DNA from 2 places in the Xylanibacter sp. genome. Region 2 is predicted to be linked to the other one. Evidence: riboswitches for the same ligand, from Rfam matches in the RefSeq annotation. Region 2 holds a riboswitch; the other holds the start of a gene.

Region 1 (4,792 bases), on a different contig from region 2:
GCTCGCCGGTGTAGATGAAGCTGTAGTTAAGGCTCCATGAGCGCCATGTTGCCTGAACGATGGCCGAGCCACTGTGCCATGGTATGTAGGGTATCTGGTCGCGATAGTAGGTGTCGGCCGGACTAGTTACGTCGATTGCTTCCTGATAGGTGTACTGAAGTTTGCCGGTGATGTAGAGGTCGCGCAGCGGATTGAGCGTGAGCGAGCCGGTCAGGTCGATGCCGGTGATGCGCACACGGCCAAGATTGAGCATGGTCCAGCGGAACTGCGCGCCCTTGGGATAGGCCACAATCTTGTCGCGGACGAAGTTGCGGTAAGCATCGGCATGAAGGCTCCATTCGGTCAGGAAGCCGCGGCTGCGGCGACTGTCGTAGGCAAAACCGATGTTGTATTGGGTGGTGTATTCGGGCCGCAGCTGCGAGTTGCCCATGTCGGCATAATAAAGGTCGTTGAACGTCGGCATGCGGAAACTGCGCTTGGCAAAGGCGCGGATCGTAAAATCGGAGCTGCCGAAGGGCGCCCACGACAGGAAGAAGGCGGGAGTAAGCACGGTCTTGTCGCCTGCCGACTTGGCCAGACGGGTGCGGTCGTGAACGTAGTTGAGCACAAGGCTGCCCTGCATCTTGACGCGGCCGAGGGTAATGGCGGTGGCTGCCGAGAGGAAATGGTGCCAGCGGGTGGGATAAACGAAGCCGTACATGTCGGCATCCATCGTGTTCCACTGCACGTCGTAGGCAGCCGAAACGTCCCAGAAGTTGGTGATGTTATACAGGTGTGACGACGACAGATACAGCTCCTTCTGCCGGTAAACGTTGTCTATCATCATCACGGTGGTGTCCTTGTTGACGTATTTGGTGAGATAATAGGCATACTTTGCCATCAGACGGGTGTGATAACGGCTGCCGAAATCTTTCTGTATTGAGCCTTGCACGAAGGAGTTGTTGTCCCAGATGCGCTCGCCGCGGCGCCAAACATTGTTGACAATGGCCCCCGGCACGCCGCGCTCCGAGGTGTAGTTGTATGCCTTGAGCATCCACTCGCCGCCGCTGATGGTGCCGAAGAGCGCGCCCTCCATGCGCGTGGCGCGCACGTCGCCGTTCTGTCTTACGGCGGTGGTGTCGTACATTATCTCGTCGGTCATGACGGCCTTGCGGCGGTAGCGGAACTTATACTTGCCGCTGCTGCTGAGCCACTCGCCGCTGAACGACGCCGACACCTTGTCGGAAAGGCGCAGCTCTATGAGCAGGGCGGGGTTGACAAGGTCGAACGAACCTGTCTTCAGCGTGGCTTTGAGATGATAACTGGTGCTGTCGGCAAACACGGGGCGGCGCGTCCACATGTATATGGAGCCGGCCGAGTTGAAGTCTTTTGCTGACTGGAATATCTGACTCTTCTGTCCGTTGTAGAGCGATATGGCCTGCATGTTGTCGAGCGAGAACATGCCGAGGTCCACCTGTCCGTTCTGCGCGTTAGACAGCTGTATGCCGTCGTAGAACACTCCCACGTGGTTGGTGCCCATGCTTCTTATGTTGACGGTCTTGATGCCGCCCACTCCGCCGTAATCTTTCAGCTGCACGCCGGCAAAGAACCTGAGCGCGTCGGCCACACTCAGGCTGTTGAGCCGCTGCAGTTCTTCGCCCTTAAGCTGCTGCGACGGAATGACACTGCGCTGGCTGTTGCCCAGCACTACCACTTCGTTAAGTCTCTGCACACTGTCGAGACGGCTCACATGCTTTTGCGCATAGCCCGTAAAGACAGCCATGCACAAGAACATAATGGCTAATCTTTGTTTCATAAAAAATTAAGAATGCTCTCCTGAAGCCTAATCCACGAGGCTGCGGAAGGTTATTAAAAACAGCAAGGCAGGTCTTCTGACTTACCGCCCGGATGCGAACGCCTTCCCGAAAAAATGTCAGTGGCTTCATTGTTCGCACCCCGATATAAGGGCGGATTACAGCAGCGGGTCTGTCCGGGATTCTCACCCGGTTCCCTTTTAATCGCCATACGGCGAACCGTTGCGTGGGCAAAGTTAAGTGTTTTTATATTAACGGCACCATGTTTTTACATAAATGTTTTAAATTTAACATATCGGCATATAAACAGCGAGTTGACAGACATGACGGCACAGTACATCGGCACAAGGCACAAGAACCACTGCCGGAACATGGACCAAGACACAGGGACAGAAAGGCGGAAAGCAACAGAACTAAAGGTCTGCTGACGCCAAAGAAAAGGCATGGCGAAAGCAGCATGAATGTAAAAGGCCACGTTTTGCGATGTAAAAGGTATCCTTTTAGGCTGCAAAAGATGGTCTTTCAGGAGCTAAAAGACCACCTTTTGCAACATACTGAATATCAATACATTACAAAGGCGTATAAAAAGCGGTCTGCCTTACCGCAAAAACCCCACGCACATTAACCTTAAACGGATTGCCCAGACATTGTTTATCTGTGATGCATTCCTCCCCCGGAAACATCTATGCGACAAAGACTGACACAGGCGTGTGTAACGGCGAACGAAAACAACAAAGTATTTTGATTTGGATTTGCCTTAAAATCCTTATCTTTGCATGACAACAAACATGAAATAAGCTATTTATGCATAAAAAGGCAATATATATAATGATGCTGGTTGCGGTGCTGCTTGCGTCATGCAGTTCACCCGGAAGGAAGGCGCTGGAGCTAAGCGACAATATGCTGAAGACAGCACCGGAGAGGGCATTGGCCATACTGGACTCTATAGAAAATGCCGGCGGACTGAACAGGGAAGAGCAGCTGCACCTGGTATGGAACCGGGCTATGGCCCATCAGATAATGGGGATGTCTCTGGCTGAGGACGAACAGCTGCCGGAGGCCATCATGCACTATCGCGAAGAGGCCGACAAGCAAACAGACAGCTATCTTCTGGAGGCATCGTACCTGAACTGGAAAGGCAAGAGGGCTGAAGCCATAAACGTCCTAAACAAAGGGATTGGCAAGATTAAGGATTCAACAAAACGGGTTAAGCTGATGGCCGAACAGGCAAGGCTGCTTGAGCTTCAGCGGGAATACAGCAAGGCTGCCGAGGTGATGAAAAGGGCGCTGGAACTTAATCCGACGAAACGTGACAAAGCAATATTGAACTATAAGATAGGACTGAACCTTTCGTTAGCGGGAGACCCTCGGTCGGAACACTTTTACAGCCAAAGCGTAAGGATGGCCACGGAGAACGGCGACACGGCCATGGCGTGTGAGTTTCTGCGCAACTATGCCGACTATCTGGCAAACAACGGAAAGTATCGCCAATCTAACAACGTTTACCGCGAGATAAGCCGAATGATGCCGCAGATGGCAGGCCTGTCGGCCATTCAGATGGCCATGGCAGGAAACTATATCAATCTGCACATGCCTGACTCTGCACGCATCTGCGACGAAAAGGCCATAGAGAGCGAAGCGAGACTTGAGGCAAAAGGCTTTGACGACATTTCGCGCAGAATGGTGATAGAACTGGAGCGCTGCCTGTTAGACTACGGGGACGGAAAGCCCGTATCTTATGTTGGCTTATCCAGGTATTGCGACTCGATAACTGCCGACATGCATGCCAAGGAGAGCACCCTGGCAAGACGGCAGGAAGCGAAGGAGCGCCTGCAGTGGGCAAACCATGAGCTGAGACTTGACAGACAGCGTATGGGATGGATGCTGGCGGCAGCCGTACTGTTGTTTCTGCTGGGCGTGGCTGGCGGATGGATATATTACAGAAACCGACTAAGCCGGCTGGCAGAAGCCGAAAACAGCATAGACACGCTGAAAAGGATGCTGAAAGAGACGCAGACTCCGGCGGAAGAAACACCTGAAGAAAAGCAGCAGAAGAGTGAAGACGACGCCTTCTTCAAGAAAATACTTTTGCAGCAACTTGGAATAATACGCATGGTGGCAAGCACCCCGACCAACCATAATCAGGCTCTTCTGAAACGCATAGCCGGCATCAGTGAGGGCAAGATTCTGACAGACAGCCTGCTTGTGTGGCCTGATCTTTATCTTGTAATTGACCGTCTTTATGACAACTTCCACAACAGGCTTACGGAACGATACGGCAATGTGCTTACGGAAAAGGAGATACAGATTGCCTGCCTGTTGTGTGCCGGCTTCTCAACAAAAGAGATTGGCGTAGTAACACAGCAGTCGGATGCCACGATTTATGTCCGCAAGACTTCCATCAGAAAGAAGACCGGGGCTGCCGAAGGACAGGACATCGTATCCTACATCAACGGCATTAAGGCCGATTAAGACGCGGCAGGGCGACATTTAGATTTACAAAAAGCGTAACCACTGATATTCAGCAGGTTACGCTTTTCTTATTAAGACTTTTTATTTGCCTGTTTAGTCGTTGTAAGGTTCTTCTTCGCCGTAACTTTGCATCGTCAGAAGCTTAAATCCATAAAGGGCGCATGGGTCATATTGTCATGACGCCCGGCCTCTGACGAAAAACCATAATATCAACAAAACGGAGAAGAACCATAATGAGAAAAAGCAGATTTGTAAAAACAGCAGGCAGCCTGTTGGTCATCATGCTTATTGTGCTTGCATCAGCCGGACAACTGCATCTGCCCGGACACGGCAACAGGACCAACAGAAGTTTTGAAGAGGCGGTAGTAAGCCATGTGCAGGCCACACTAGCCAAGGGAGAGAAGGTAGAACTCAGCAGCAGATTCTTATGTAAAGACTATAAGGAAAACGGCGAGCTGCGTTTCGCCTGCAACGTAACTTACTGTGTGGTTTCAGAGAATGGCGTAAAAGAAATGCATACAGCCCAT
Region 2 (4,792 bases):
TTATATCCAATAATCCTGGCTCTGATTTATACATATTGCCAGAAATGTGGGCGACAGGATTTATAACAGATCCGGCAAAATATTCTGCTGAAGTCAATTTTCAGAAATCACTTGAATGGATGAAAGAAACAGCACAATCCAACAGATGTGCAATATGTGGAAGTCTTTCTATCCTGACACATCAGTCACAGTACAGAAACAGATTATATTTTGTAATGCCTGACGGAGAATATTATTACTACGACAAGCACCATTTGTTTAAATACGGAGGAGAAGACGTATACTATACAGCAGGCGACAAAAGAGTAATTGCGAAATATAAAAATTTCCGTTTTTTATTACAGACCTGTTATGATTTAAGATTCCCTGCATGGATGAGATATAAAGAAGACTATGACGCTATAATTTTTGTGGCCAACTGGCCTCAAAACAGGCAGGACGCATGGAACATCCTATTAAGAGCAAGGGCCATTGAAAATCAATGTTATGTAATTGGATGTAACCGCACAGGGGAAGATGATAGATGTCAATATAACGGAAATAGTGCCATCATTGACCCCAAAGGCGCTTTACTAGCCCTGTCTGACGAAAAAGAACAGGCTATCACTGTTGAAATTGATTTAGACAAACTGAATCATTATCGTTCAAAGTTTCCTATACTGACAGATAGAGATATATTTTAAAAATAAAAAGAAATTAATTAAAAAGAAATATGAAAGATATTGATAAGAAGTCACTTACATTAAAAACCATCAACAAAAGTAACGTTTGGGATATTCAGGAGAATGATGTTTTCAGGATGTTGGAAGTTGCAGAAAAAGACTCCGATATAAGAGAAAACATCAAGCACTACATTGATATCATCAAAAGCGCATTTGAAGTTGAAGAAATAAAGATAGACCGCCCTGAAATAATCAAGAAGTATGAAGCCCGCGGTTTCCAGATTGGCACAATGCCTGTCGATGAAAGCCAGAAGGTCAAAATAGGAATAAAAAAACGTCCTATATTAAGGGTAACAGACCTTACATACGAGAACATCCGACATATTTCTGCAACAAAACTGCTTGAAGTTATCGATCGTAATTTTGGCGGAGGTTGGGATTCTTTGTCACAAAGCATTCAGGATATCATACAGAGCGGATTTGACATAAGTACAACAACTTTACCCAAAGACAGATTACATAAAGTTGGCGGAATGTACGAAAAGAAAGTTGCTGACGGATTTGAAGTATTGGAAATTTCAAAAGGTGCATGGATTGAAGCTATTTTTGCAAAACTTAAGCCCGAAACAGAAAAGCCCCGTCTTAAATTTGGAACAGACGACTCTCGCAAATACGATTCTGACGAAGATGACGACGAGGATCTGCCAGAGATTGATGAAAAGTATGACAATGACGATGATGATGACGCATTCGACGAAGATAAGCTGACAGAAGAAAGCTACAGAACAACAATCGAGGAAAATCCTGAAGACCTCGATCTTACAGCAGAAGATGTCGCAGATGATGACGAATACTAAAACACAAGCATACATTTAGCATCACAATTGTAAATATCATATAATAGCCATACCGTGCTTATCGCTGGTATGGCTATTTTTCGTACCACATCAATTTACCAAACATATATACGCACTTTCTATTAAAAGGAATGTATCATATCATCTTTTTAACTGTTTTATTATTAAAATTATAATTATTATCATTACCTTTGCACAATCAATCGGTTCATCATATGATGATTAAAAGGGAACAAGGTGAAAATCCCTGACAGTCCCGCTGCTGTAATTTGTCGTTTATGAAGCAAACAAAATAGCCACTGTGTATTATAGGGAAGGCGTTTGCTTTTATGACAATAAGTCAGAAGACCTGCCATTGAAACAGTTTATCCCACCAGCTTCGAGGAAAGCTGTTGATAAAACATTTCACACATGAAAAAAATAACGGCATTAGTTCTGGTATGCTCAGTTCCTTTTTGTGCTCAAGCGCAATCTGAAAAAAATGATACAATTGATAACACATATCAGTTGCAGGATGTTGTGGTCACAGAAAATAAAAAAAAGCACGAAGTTACCAGTACATCGCCATTATATGTAATCAACAACAAAAGCCTTAATACTGCAGGCATCACTGATATAGCTGATGCCCTTAACCGTATGCCCGGAATAACCATACGTGATTATGGTGGTGCCGGAGGTATGAAAACCGTTTCTGTCAGAAGTTTCGGCACTCAGCATACAGGCGTTAGCTATGACGGAATAATGCTTAGCGACTGCCAGAGCGGACAAATCGACCTGTCGCGCTATTCCTTAGAAAACATCGACAACATATCGCTTGTCATCGGCGATAATGACGACATTTTTATACCCGCAAAAAATGCCAGTTTACCGGCATCCATTAACATAAGGACAATAAAGTCTCCTACAGAAGACACTGCTCCTCATCTGACCACTCAGCTGAAAGTTGGTTCATTCGGATATATTAGTCCATTTATAAGATACGAGCAGAATTTTTCAAACAAATTTTCTTTCTCGGCAATTGGAGAATTCGTCTATGCAGAAAACGATTATCCTTTCACGCTACGCAATATTTCAGTCGTTACAAAAGAGCGCCGCACAAACAGTCGTATGAAATCAGGGCATGGTGAGACTAATTTTATATGGAACATTAATACCCGCAATGAATTAAGCGGCAAAATATATTATTATGATAACGACAGACAACTGCCCGGACAAGTCAGATATTACACAAATATAAGCAATGAAGAGCTCAGAGACCAGAACTTCTTTGCCCAAATCGGCTACCGCACATTTAACAGCAACAATCTATCTTTAAAAGTTAATGCAAAATATAACTGGGCAGCTTCAAAATATAAAGACGGTTCATATAGCGACGGCATAAAAGATGCTGATTATTGGCAAAGAGAAGCTTATACATCTGCAAGTCTCCTGTACACTCCATTTAAAGACTGGGCGTTCTGCTATTCTGCCGACTACAGCTATAACAACATGAACAGCAGCCTTTCAACAGATACACACCCATTTAGACATACCGTTCTTCAGGCAGCTACAGCTAAATATAAATCAGCAAGACTGTCTATCATCGGAAAGTTGCTGCTTTCACTATATTACAATGGTGCAGAATATGGAGAATCTGCACGCGACATGAGCAAACTCTCACCATCTCTGTCACTCTCATATAAAGTTTTTAAAAATAATGACTTTTATATTAGAGCATCATATAAAAATATATTCAGGGCACCAACATTCAATGAGTCATATTTCTATCATTACGGCAGCACAAATCTGCTTCCTGAAAGCACTGATCAATATAATATAGGATTCACATTATTACAAGATGTCACAAAAAAGACAAATATCAAAATAACATTAGACGGATATCTCAACCATGTTAAAGACAAAATAGTTGCCGTACCATACAATATGTTTATATGGACAAACATAAATGTCGGAAAGGTAAGAGTGTTGGGCTTAGACGCAACGGCTAATGTAATGCATAAGTTTTCAGACAAGCATTTGATAACTCTTACAGCCAGCTATAGCCTGCAGAATGCAGAAAACCGTACTAATCCGGAATCTCCATATTATGGATACCAGATTGCCTACACACCATTACACTCTGGAAGCGTTTCTGTTTGTTACGAAAATCCATGGGTAAACCTCACAGTACACGGCACCGGTATGAGCAGCCGCAGTTCAAATAACGAACATTATGAAGATTCTAACATACCGGGATTTTTCGAAACCGGCATAACCCTTTTCAGGTCGTTTAAAATAGCCAAAAACACGATTACCCTACGAGGAGACATCAAGAACCTTCTCAACAAGCAATACGAAATTGTCAAGGCATATCCGATGCCGGGAATAAGCTATCAATTTTCAATAAATTATAAATTTTAATCAAAAAAAGAAATGAAAAAATTTTTAAGTTTTGCAGCAATTGCATTATGCGTATCATTTACATCGTGCAGCGACGATGACGATAATTACGTTCCGAAACCTATTGATGTAAGCACAGGTGCCTTCATTGTAAACTCAGGAAACATGAGTTCTCAAATCAGCGGCAGCATCACATCTATTGACTATTCTACACAGACAGCCGCCCAGAAGGTATTTCAGGCTGCCAATGGACGCAATCTTGGTACAACACCTAATGACGCTCTGATTTATGGTGACAAGATGTATATTGTTGTAACGGGTGAAAATACAGTTGAAGTTGTCAACAAGAACACAATGGTGTCTGTCGGAACAATAAAGACAACCGAAGTTATGGGAGCAGACAAGGGTGAGACACCCAGACGTCTTGCAGCCGGAAACGGAAAAATTTATGTGTCAACATTCAAAGGCTACGTTGCAGCAATCGACACAGCATCTTTAAATCTAGATAAGATTTATCAGGCCGGTTCGTATCCTGAGGGAATTGCTATAGACGGCAATATGCTTTATGTAGCAAACAGCAGCTATGGCAATGGCCAAAATCCTTCTATTTCATACATCAACCTTACCGATGGAAGCGTTACAAATCTCACCGACCCATTGATAACAAACCCTGTTGGCATCAGTGTTATCGACGGAACACTTTATGTGATGGACAGTGGTCTTTATGATTCTAATTACAACCAATATGGCGCCGGTGTAAAGAAGATTACTGCAGACAAGAAGGTTACAAACCTTATCGACGCAACAATGATGGCGACAGATAAGAAAAACATCTACGTAATAAATGCTCCTTACAGCTATGTTTCTCCCGTCACTCCTACTTACAGCGTCTAC

What was found. A riboswitch is a leader RNA that binds a small molecule or an ion and turns the genes downstream of it on or off. The one in region 2 is predicted to bind cobalamin.
Region 1: it holds a riboswitch for cobalamin, as region 2 does, so the genes downstream of both, ACZMIG_RS07170 (TonB-dependent receptor plug domain-containing protein) here and ACZMIG_RS03470 (TonB-dependent receptor plug domain-containing protein) in region 2, are expected to answer to the same signal.

Annotation. Positions count from the first base shown of each region.
Region 1 covers NZ_DBLZAX010000007.1:93,310-98,101, forward strand. Annotated here, with positions in the region: gene ACZMIG_RS07170 (TonB-dependent receptor plug domain-containing protein) at 1-1,795, opposite strand, end outside; cobalamin riboswitch at 1,845-2,033, opposite strand; gene ACZMIG_RS07175 (hypothetical protein) at 2,622-4,265, shown strand; gene ACZMIG_RS07180 (hypothetical protein) at 4,499-4,792, shown strand, end outside.
Region 2 covers NZ_DBLZAX010000002.1:344,939-349,730, reverse strand. Annotated here, with positions in the region: gene ACZMIG_RS03480 (nitrilase-related carbon-nitrogen hydrolase) at 1-683, shown strand, start outside; gene ACZMIG_RS03475 (hypothetical protein) at 713-1,519, shown strand; cobalamin riboswitch at 1,706-1,890, shown strand; gene ACZMIG_RS03470 (TonB-dependent receptor plug domain-containing protein) at 1,931-3,919, shown strand; gene ACZMIG_RS03465 (YncE family protein) at 3,932-4,792, shown strand, end outside.